Regions from separate parts of the Paenibacillus sp. FSL H8-0457 genome, predicted to be linked through region 3. Evidence: riboswitches for the same ligand, from Rfam matches in the RefSeq annotation. Region 3 holds a riboswitch; each other region holds the start of a gene.

Region 1 (3,692 bases), 2.2 Mb from region 3:
AGGATATCGCCATCCACGTCCTGTTCGCCCATCTCATTCATCAGGACGGCGGTTCTCCATTGCCGTTTGGCGGCATACGCCAGCAGCCTGAGGAGCAGCGTGGTTTTGCCGCTCCCCAAAAATCCGCTAATCAGCACGACGGGTATCTTGTTCATTTATTGATTTCCTCCTTGGTCTCGATATCATTCGAATACAGTTCATCAAACTCTGCGACAGAGTCCGGATTCGTGAAAATGTAAGGGGATGACGGCTGCTCGATCGGCTGAATCCGTTCCGCTTGAATCTGCAGCGTTTCCTTACCGTCCACAGTGGTGACCTGGATCGTGCCATCGATCTGAACCCACGCGTCATTCGCGAACGACGAAGCATTCGCGTCGCGCACAATGACCCCGAACGGGACGGCGTCTGCCGTGCAGCACATCACGAGGAAGCGGCTGACGGCGAAGGCGTCTTCGTTCATATGTCCATCGCGGAAAACAAATCCTTGGACGGTGATGGCCTTTCCTTGAAAATGCTGTTTGTACATATCCATGGCCCCAACGGTCTCCGAGAAAATGTCCGGCTCCACTCGGATGACGGGTAAGGTATATAAGCGCTTGGCCAGCTCCGCGAATTCCACGCTGTAGATGTCTTTGGGAACAAAACGCTCGTTCAGTGCGATGTCCTCCGCTGCCGCCAGGTCATCATTCGTTCCATGCTTCTCCATGCCCGATACGGCGGGAGCATTCCGCTCCTCGGTTTTACGGCGAACATCGGGGTTCGGATAGGTGTAGATCATGCCTTTTTTGGCCGCCATATCGCTGCCGAGGGCTTGGTCCGGCAGGAGCAGGCCGAACAGCAGCGGCACCGAGAATAACCCGTAAACCGATATGTTTTTGATCAGTCCGCTGGGCAGGGGGTGCTCGCAATCGCACACCTCGCCGGAAACTCCCGCAATGGCGTGCCACAGCATGCCGAAAGCTATGAACAACAGCGGCACGGGACAGAGCAGAAGCAGGGTCTGCATATGGGGAGCCAAGTAATAGTCCAGCGAATTTGATGCGTTCAAATGCATGATATAGGCGGCCAGAGCTGCGATAAGCAGCGATCGCAGTATATAGTGGCTTCGCAGGCTCAGACTGGGATTCACGTCCCGAACACCTCCAATCTCAAGTGGATATCCGAAGGCATAACAGCCTGAAGGTGCCGTTATTCCAACCGTTTTCGTGTATTGCCACTCTAGTTTGTTTACTACACCTAACCGCCGAATAGCGCGTTGACGGTTACAGAGCCGATAAAGACAAGCGTAATCACCAGCAGGCTTAAACCGATCACGAATTTGGTCTTGAAGGTAGCCGACAGCATGAGCAGGCTTTTGAAATCCAGCATCGGGCCGAGAACCAGGAAGGAAACCAGCGGGCCGACGGTAAAGGTGTGCGTGAATGCCGATGCCACGAAGGCGTCCGAAGTTGAGCAGAGGGACAGGATGAAGGCAAATCCCATCATGAACAGATAGGAGGCGGCAGGACCGTTCCCCAGAGCCAGCAGTTCCTCCCTCGGAATGAAGGATTGGATGCAGGCCGTCAGGAAAGCACCCAGGACTAAATATTTGCACATCTCGATCAGCTCGTCTCCGGCGTGGACAAACATGCTTCTCCAGGTTTTGGGATGCTCATGCAACAAACGTTCCCCCTTGCTGGAGCCCTGTTCGGCGAACTCTTGAAGAGAACGCTTCAGGGGGCTGCTTTTTGAAAAAACATAGACGAGCAAACCCGTCGTCACCGCGACTGCAAAAGCCAGTCCCATTCGTCCGATCATCACTTCGGGATGCGAACGGAAGGCCATGATCGTTGATGCGAATACAATGGGATTCAGAATAGGACCGCTGAGGATAAAGGTGACGGCGATATAGGCGGGCATACCTTTCAGCATCAACCTGCGAACGACCGGGATCATCCCGCATTCGCAGATGGGAAACAGGATGCCGAGCATGGAAGCGAACAGGACGCCAACCACCGGATTCTTCGGCGTGAGACGCCGCACCCATTGCTCTTTTACGAACAGCTGCAGAAGGGACGACAGCAGCACTCCAAGCAAAATAAAAGGAAGTGCCTCAAGGAAGATGCCCGTGAAGACGGTTTTAATCTGCTGTAGGTCTTGGCTGGATATGGGGTTGAAGTCCCTCTGCAGCCATATCGTCAAGACCGGAATCACGAACACAAGCGGCAGTATAAAGGGCAGCATTTTGAAGATCGCCGGATATCTCATCAAGGCCTCCTGGAGCGAATTGTTCTTAAGACATTCTATGCTTGTACCATCGGCAACATACGTGATTCCAGGCAATAAATCAAAAACTTTACGATTAAAGGGCTGCCGCATAGCCGGTGGCGCGAAGTCCAAAGTCGTGATATATTAAAAAAAGTTATCCATGTGTTACTGGCGTAGCTTGGGTCACCAAGAGGGAGCACATGGGATCATATGCCGTACGCCTGGGCAAGAGGTAAGGAGACGTTTGAGTCGCCTTGCCTCTTTATGTTTTTAATACAATGGCGAAGGAGCGGATTAGCATGAGTAAGGAACCCGTAATTTTGGATGGAAAAAAAGTATCCGATAATATCAAGGCAAAACTGACGGTGAAGGTACAGGAATTGAAACAGCAAGGGGTAACCCCTTGTCTGGCAACGATTCTGGTTGGCGATGATCCTGCTTCGGCGACCTATGTGCGGATGAAGGGAAATGCGTGCGAGCGGCTTGGCATCATATCCAAAAAAGTAGTGCTGGAGACATCGACAACGACGGAGGAGCTGATTGCCGCGATTCAAGCACTGAACGAGGATCCGAACGTCCACGGTATTCTGCTTCAGCACCCGGTACCGCACCATATCGATGAGCGGGCGGCTTTTGATGCCATCGACATTAAAAAAGACGTGGATGGAGTAACCACGCTCGGGTTCTCGCAAAATGCGTTTGGTTTCGCCGATTACCCGTCATGTACGCCGGCGGCGATTATCGCGATTATGGACTATTACAGCCTGCCGATCGAAGGGAAGCATGCGGTGGTGGTCGGACGCAGTCCGATTCTGGGCAAGCCGGTATCGATGATGCTGCTCAATCGTAACGCCACGGTTACGATCTGCCATTCGAGAACGAAGAACCTTGGGGAGATTGTGTCCCAAGCGGATATTGTGGTTGCGGCCGTAGGCAAGCCTAATTTCATTCAAGGGGACTGGATCAAGCCGGGTGCCGTCGTGTTAGACGCCGGTTACAATAAAGGAAACATCGGGGACTGCGATTACGAAGCCTGCGTCAAGGCGGCATCCGCAATCACGCCGGTACCGGCGGGCGTCGGCCCCGTGACGATAGCGACATTGCTGAAGCATACCGTCGAATCGGCCGAGCGAACCGTCCGAGGCAAAGGGAATGCACTTGACCATTAGTATGTGAAGTAAGGCTGCACCCATGAATCATCCCCTTCGAATCCTTCATTTCATGCCAGAGCCTGGAACATAGAAGCAAATATGGACCATGCAATGCTAGGCTTGGAGCCCGCATTTCACGGACCCCTGGACGTCATGGTATAGTTAGGAATAAGCGAATTACGAAGGGGAGAGATTCATGTTTATACGAATCATGGCCTGTTGTGCGGGACAACAGGGAGCTGCAGAGAATGATCCGTTCGATGCTGCGCTGCTAACGGCTCCGGAGATCTTGGC
Region 2 (3,692 bases), 2.3 Mb from region 3:
CAGCACTGCAAGTCTCCTTTCAAATTTCTGGGAGGAATTGAATGTACCCATATTATAAGTGGGGCGATTTCATTCATCAATCCTTTAAAGCGATAGATCTAAGCAGGATATCTTTTTTTGCGTAAAATGTCAGTATCATCCATCCCATCATCTACTGATTGAAAGCATGTGCGCCCTATAGCTTCGAATCATCCATTCAAGCATGGCAAGGAAGCGAATGCGTCCCGCCACTCTTGAGGAGAAACCTGTTACGTCCATGATTTAAAGTTTCTCAGCCTTTGAATGCTTGATCCAAAGATAGCTTGAGCTCATCCGTAATGGGGCCCATCGGCAGGCGCAGGGTGTCGGATGAGATAAGGCCTTGCTTGGCAAGAAGCCATTTTAGCGGAGCTGGATTGGATTCTGCGAACAACTGATGAATAACGGGAAGCAGCACTTCAAACTCCTTTTCGGAACGAGAATAATCCCCTTGGGCAGCTAATTGATACACACGAATAAAAGCCTCGGTATTCACATTGGCCGACGCCAAAATGCCCCCGGATGCACCATGACGCAGCATCTCATGAAAGCGGACATCGTCCCCGCATAGAACAGGCTTCGTATCGTATGGAGACAAGCTTCTCATAAGCTCCGTACTCGCAGTGCTGTCCTTCATTCCGATGACACCGGGGATCTCCATGATTCTTCGAATGGCATCGACCGGTAAGGAAATTCCAGTGCGCGAAGGAACTTCGTACAAAATAACCGGTATCCCCACCTCCGCGACTTTGCAGAAATGTTGTATAATGCCCTCAATCGAAGGGCGGCTGTAATACGGCGTGACCACCAATACCGCGTCTGCCCCGATATGTCCTGCCCATTCCGTCCGCTTCATGCTGGAGAACGTATCGTTGGTACCCGTACCAATAATGACCGGCAATTGCCGCCCGTCCAGACCTTTTCGCGTTTCCTCCACCACTTGAACGACCTCTTCCCAAGTTACCGTCGGCGCCTCTCCGGTCGTACCGTTGATGATCAATCCTTGAATGTCATGGGATAACAAATTCTCCAAATAACGATGATAAGACGGAACATCCAATGCGTATTCATGTGAAAAGGGAGTGACCACCGGAACATAAATACCTCTCAAATCTTGCGGACTCAACATGATCTTTCCTCCATTTCATGAATTGTGGCTTTACTTTACCATGGGAATCGGGATCGGTGTTATCTATAATAATAGATAGTTATTATCAATATTATTGATGAGGAGAGAGCGATGGAACTGATCTATCTGCAAACCTTCAGGGAGGTTGCTGTTCGAAAGAGCTTTACTAAAGCTGCTGACGAATTGGGTTATGCACAATCCAGCGTTACCACCCAGATTCAGAAGCTGGAGAAGGAATACGGCGTCAAGCTGTTTGAACGGTATGGCAGAGGCCTGCGCCTGACGAAGTCAGGGGAGGAGCTGTTCAAGTATGCTGTCCAAATGCTGGATCTGTTCCAGCAGTCTAAGGAAAAGCTGACGAAACAAGGCGGGGGCATCTTATCGATTGGAACGATCGATTCGCTTGCCGCATATTTTCTTCCATCCGTCCTTCATCGGCTAAGACAGGAGCATGAAGATCTTGCCATCCGCTTGCAAACGGATCGTGAAGATAGCATCGTCAGTAAGGTAAGAGAGGGTGAGTACGATCTCGGGCTTATTCTGGAGAACAAACCGGAAGACACTTCATTGAATTGGATCCCGATCCGGGAAGAGCCCCTCCATCTGATTGCCCATCCGGATCATCCGCTTCTCAGGTTGCCCGTCATCGAGCTGGAGTATCTGGCTGATTACGAATGGATTATGACCGAGGATACTTGCAATTACCGGATCATGTTGGAAAAAGTGCTGCGCGCCAGCGGAGCTCCCGTCCGTATTGGTTTGGAATTGGGCAACCCCGAGGCAATCAAAAGATATATCATGTCCGGTACCGGCATCTCACTATTGCCGAGAATGGTAGCAGAGGAGGAAATCAAGAGGGGAGAGCTGGCGATTCTTCCCTTTCAACACCCTGACATTCGACTGGACATCCAGATTGTCATTCATCCTAAGAAATGGCTGTCACACTCGCTTCGGGATATGATCGAAATGTTGAAGTCTAAATCTTAAAGACGCAGGCTGATATTGCATTTAACGAAAAGATTCAGTATCATTTATGTAACAATGTATAGGTTTATGTGTGACTGGCGTAGCATGGGGAACCATGAGGGAGCACATGAATGACAACGGCCGTACGCCTGGGCAGAGGTAAGGGAGTTTATTTCCCTTACCTCTTTATTATTTTCTTGGGCTTCTATCGTCTCTGAAACTATGAAAAGGGGATAAAACAACGATGTTCAAAACGAAAAAAATATTGCTGCTGGGATCCGGAGAACTAGGGAAAGAAGTCGTAATTGAAGCACAACGATTGGGTGTCCAAACCGTAGCCGTCGATCGTTATGCCGATGCTCCTGCCATGCACGTTGCCGATCACAGCCATGTGATCGATATGCTGGACGGAGAGAAGCTGCGCGCTATTATTGAGTTGGAAAAGCCGGACCTGATCGTTCCGGAGATTGAAGCGCTGGCTACTGCGGAGCTGGTGAAGCTGGAGGATGAGGGGTATCGGGTGATTCCTACCGCCAGAGCCGCAAAGCTTACGATGGACCGTGAAGGGATCCGCCGGTTGGCATCAGAGGAGTTGGGACTGCCGACTGCGGACTATCGATTTGCCGATACCTATGAGGAATTCAAGCAGTCTGTCCTGGACATGGGTTTTCCGTGCGTGATCAAACCGCTGATGAGCTCCTCCGGCAAAGGTCAAAGCGTGTGCCGTTCGGAAGGGGATATCGAGTCCTGCTGGAACATCGCCATGGAAGGCGGCCGCGTGCAGAACGGAAGGGTGATCATTGAGGAATTCATTTCATTCCAGTCGGAAATCACGCTTCTGACCGTCCGCTCCGTCAATGGAACAAGCTTCTGTGCGCCGATCGGGCATATTCAGGAAAGCGGAGATTATATCGAATCGTGGCAGCCGCACGATATGTCTGAAGCGCAAATCGAGGAAGCTAAATATATTGCGCGGAAGATTACCGACGAGCTTGGCGGATACGGCTTGTTCGGCGTTGAATTGTTTTTGGCCGAGGATAAGGTATACTTCAGCGAGGTATCCCCGCGTCCGCATGATACTGGGCTGGTTACGCTGGTCACGCAAAATCTATCCGAATTTGCGCTTCATGTCCGTGCCATTCTCGGGTTTCCGATACCAGAGATCGAATTGATCACGCCGGGAGCCAGCCGCCCCCTGAAAGCCGGCCGAGAGCTGGAAGACTATACGATTACAGGCGCCGAGCAAGCGCTGGCCGTTCCGAATACGCAGCTTCGCATGTTCGGCAAACCGGTAACCAAGGTCGGAAGACGAGTAGCAGTCGCGCTGTCAACCGCCGGCGATGTCGAAGAAGCGCGGTCACGTGCGAAGCTGGCCTTGGATAAGCTTGCCGTCGAAGAGGCATAAACATCGGAATTCCATAGGGATATCACATGTCATCATGTTGAAAAAGGCCAACCGAAATGACCGGTTGGCCTTTTCAGTTATAGAGAAATCAGGGATCCAAATGGAGTACAAACTCTTCTGATCACGAGTACTTGCTTTTAGTTTTGATTTCGGGAATAAATAGGGAGAAATTTA
Region 3 (3,692 bases):
ACGGTTTTAGCATGATTTCCCCCTTGTCCGCATATGGTGTACAAGACCATGGGACTTGGGGGAATGGGGATGTTGGAGGCGTCTGTCCAATCGGGACAGCTTGCGGCGATTCTGCTGATGGCGGTTGCACTCGGGCTAGACGCATTTTCGCTTGGCATCGGAGTCGGAATGAGAGGCGGCATGCGTTTAGGCCATATGCTGGGCATCAGCTTCATGATCGCATTGTTTCACATGCTTATGCCGCTGGCGGGCTTGTTTGCCGGCCGCTATGTAGGCATGCTGCTGGGGCACGTCACAGGGTTTGCGGCCGGCGGGCTGCTTCTCCTGCTGGGTGGACATATGCTGTATAATGCTTGGCGGGGCGGGGAAGGTCAGCGCATTCATCCTACCGCGTTCTTCGGCATGCTGCTGTTTTCGCTCAGCGTCAGCATCGACTCCTTCTCGGTAGGCGTTTCGCTTGGAATGTTCGTGGATGATGTGCTGCTGATCGTGATCTCCTTCGGCGTCGTTGGCGGTTTGCTGTCCATTCTCGGCCTGCTGCTCGGCCGTCAGGTGAGCAACAAGCTGGGAGAGTACGGTGAAATGCTGGGCGGACTGATTTTGATCATCTTTGGCGTGATGTTTATCTTTTGACGCAATATTTGTTACAATAATCCCAAAACAACCTACAACGGGGAGGTACGGGACCGTGAAAAATATATTGTTTGTCTGCACGGGGAATACGTGCCGCAGCCCAATGGCGGAAGGGATGCTGCGCAAGCTCGCCAAACAGCGGGGCATTCCGCTGGAAACGCAATCCGCCGGCGTCTCGGCCGTAGACGGCATGCCGGTATCCCGTCATGCGGAATCGATACTGCGGGATCAGGATATTCAAGATCGCTTGGTATCTAAGCCGCTGACTCCGAATCTGGTGGAATGGGCAGACCTGATTCTGACGCTGACCCAGTCGCATAAGCAGTATGCGATTCGGCAGTTCCCGCATGCCGCCGACAAGATGCACACGCTGAAGGAATTTGTGGAGGATGACCGGCGGGTGCTGGATGATCTGCGGGAGCAGGACAGCCTGTACGCAACGCTCGAGCTGGCCAGATCGCTGGGCCGCGATGTCAGCGACCGCGACCGGGAGCGTCTGATCGAGCTGCGCCAGCGCATTCCGAGCTTCGATATCTCCGATCCCTTCGGCGGCTCGCGGGAGGAGTACGAGGCGACGGCGGCGGAGATTCGGACGGCGCTCTTCCGCCTGCTGGACAAGCTGGAAGCGGATCAGCATAAATAGGATCGGCTTCCACGGAAGCGAAGAGTAAATCTGGATCCGGGCTCAATATGGCTAAAAAAGCCGCTTGCCTTTCGCAGGGTATTGCTTTAAGATGAAGGTGAAAAACATGAATCCGATGTAACTGGCGACGAAGTGGATGAAACCACGATGGAGCATCGGAATATACGGCCGGTCGCCTGGGCAAAGAGCATTTGGAGCACAATACGTGCGCCGACTGCTCTTTTTTCGTCTTTTGCGTGGAGTTTGGGTTATAATGAAACAAGCTAAAACGCAAAAGCGAACATTCGAGGGGGTTTTTCATAGATGAAAATTGCATTGGGTACCGATCATGCCGGCATTCGTCTGAAAGAGGAGATCGTGGAGGTCATTCGGGGTCTTGGACACGAGGTGGAGGATCTTGGCTGCGGCTGTTCCGATTCCGTGGATTATCCCGATTACGCGCTTCCGGTGTGCGAGAAGGTGGTCTCGGGTGAAGCGGATCGGGGCATCCTGATCTGCGGAACGGGAATCGGCATGAGCATTGCCGCCAACAAGGTGCCGGGCATCCGCTGCGCGCTGACGCATGATGTATTTTCGGCCAAAGCCACGCGTGAGCATAATGACAGCAACGTGATTGCGCTGGGCGAGCGCGTCGTCGGCCCCGGGCTTGCTGCCGAGATCGTCAGCGCATGGCTGACAACGGATTTCAGCCAGGGCGAACGTCATGTCGGCCGCGTAAACAAGATCAAGGCCATCGAGGAGCGTTACCTGAAGAGCGAATCGCGATAGGTCGACGCGTAAAGCTGCTGCGGTTATTGCGTATGGAATGAAGCATCTTCTGTGAAAAAATTCATCGGGAGGACTGTGACATGACGGATATCTCCAAGGTTTCCTTGAGCGAACAGACGGCGCGGATCGTCCGCGAGCTGGCCGAAGCGGCAGCCTTAGGACCGGGCAAGGTGCTGGTCATCGGAGCCAGCACCAGTGAAGTGGTCGGACGCCGGATCGGCACAGGCGGCGCTCTTGAAACGGCGCAGCAGCTTCTTCAGGGCATTGCCGAGGTTCAAGCGGAATTCGGCTTCGCTGTAGCCTATCAATGCTGTGAGCATTTGAACCGGGCGCTAGTCATGGAGCGGGGACTGCTTGAAGAGCTGCGCCTGACGGAAGTGGCGGCTGTACCGATTCCGGGGGCGGGAGGCTCCATGGCCTCGGCGGCGTATCGGAGTATGAAGGAGCCCTGCCTTGCGGAATCCATTGAGGCCCATGCGGGTGTCGATATCGGCGAGACGCTGATCGGCATGCATTTGCGGAGAGTGGCGGTTCCGTTCAGGCCGAGCGAGCGTTATATCGGCGATGCGCGCGTAACGGCGGCTTACACCCGGCCGAAGCTGATCGGTGGGGAACGCGCCGTGTACCGGCTTGAGCAGCGGGATGATTCCACAATGTGCGATTGATTCGAATGAGAGCTCGCTTTAGTCATTAGGTAAACTTGTAGTCTTGACTTGGCAAGAGAAAATAACGATTGATTATGGGAGGATATGAACATGATGGAACATTTGCGGAAGAATGACCCGGCTGTATTGGAAGCGATGGATTTGGAACTGAAGCGTCAACGCAGCAACATTGAGCTGATTGCCTCCGAGAACATCGTCAGCGAAGCGGTTATGGAAGCCATGGGGACGGTGCTGACGAATAAATATGCGGAAGGCTACCCTGGCAAGCGTTATTACGGCGGCTGTGAGCGAGTGGATATCGTGGAGGATATCGCCCGCGACCGCGCGAAGGAATTGTTCGGTGCCGAGCATGCCAACGTTCAGCCGCACTCCGGCGCCCAAGCGAACATGGCGGTGTATTTGGCTGCGCTCAAGCCTGGAGATACCGTGCTCGGCATGAACCTGGCCCACGGCGGCCATTTGACTCACGGAAGCCCGGTTAACGCGTCCGGCCTTCTGTACAATTTCGTTGCATACGGCGTGCAGGAAGACACGTTCCTTATCGATTACGACGAAGTCCGCAAAGCGGCTTTCAAACACCGTCCTCGTCTGATCGTGGCGGGTGCAAGTGCATATCCTCGCATCATTGATTTCGAGAAGCTTGCTGCCATCGCGAACGACGTAGGCGCATTGTTCATGGTCGATATGGCTCATATTGCGGGTCTCGTTGCCGCGGGTCTTCACCCGAATCCGGTTCCGCATGCCCATTTCGTAACCACCACGACGCACAAGACCCTTCGCGGACCTCGCGGCGGCATGATTCTGTGCAAGAAGGCATGGGCACAGGCGATCGACAAAGCGGTGTTCCCAGGCTCCCAGGGCGGACCGCTCATGCATGTCATTGCTTCCAAGGCCGTTGCGCTTGGCGAAGCATTGGATCCGTCCTTCAAGACGTATGCAGAGAACGTCGTGAAGAACGCGAAAGTGCTGGCTGACACCCTGAT

What was found. A riboswitch is a leader RNA that binds a small molecule or an ion and turns the genes downstream of it on or off. The one in region 3 is predicted to bind ZMP and ZTP.
Region 1: linked by a shared signal. The riboswitch ahead of MHI43_RS19630 (tetrahydrofolate dehydrogenase/cyclohydrolase catalytic domain-containing protein) and the one ahead of rpiB (ribose 5-phosphate isomerase B) in region 3 are both predicted to bind ZMP and ZTP.
Region 2: linked by a shared signal. The riboswitch ahead of purT (phosphoribosylglycinamide formyltransferase 2) and the one ahead of rpiB (ribose 5-phosphate isomerase B) in region 3 are both predicted to bind ZMP and ZTP.

The regions. Positions count from the first base shown of each region.
Region 1 is NZ_CP150293.1:4,459,332-4,463,023, reverse strand. Features, by position in the region: gene MHI43_RS19645 (GTP-binding protein) at 1-155, opposite strand, end outside; gene MHI43_RS19640 (TIGR03943 family protein) at 152-1,129, opposite strand; gene MHI43_RS19635 (permease) at 1,237-2,247, opposite strand; ZMP/ZTP riboswitch at 2,402-2,481, shown strand; gene MHI43_RS19630 (tetrahydrofolate dehydrogenase/cyclohydrolase catalytic domain-containing protein) at 2,547-3,416, shown strand.
Region 2 is NZ_CP150293.1:4,304,906-4,308,597, reverse strand. Features, by position in the region: gene MHI43_RS18875 (PAS domain-containing sensor histidine kinase) at 1-6, opposite strand, end outside; gene dapA (4-hydroxy-tetrahydrodipicolinate synthase) at 272-1,147, opposite strand; gene MHI43_RS18865 (LysR family transcriptional regulator) at 1,259-2,134, shown strand; ZMP/ZTP riboswitch at 2,195-2,275, shown strand; gene purT (phosphoribosylglycinamide formyltransferase 2) at 2,358-3,518, shown strand.
Region 3 is NZ_CP150293.1:6,637,972-6,641,663, reverse strand. Features, by position in the region: gene MHI43_RS30025 (manganese efflux pump) at 70-633, shown strand; gene MHI43_RS30020 (low molecular weight protein arginine phosphatase) at 689-1,276, shown strand; ZMP/ZTP riboswitch at 1,384-1,465, shown strand; gene rpiB (ribose 5-phosphate isomerase B) at 1,580-2,044, shown strand; gene MHI43_RS30010 (TIGR01440 family protein) at 2,125-2,709, shown strand; gene glyA (serine hydroxymethyltransferase) at 2,800-3,692, shown strand, end outside.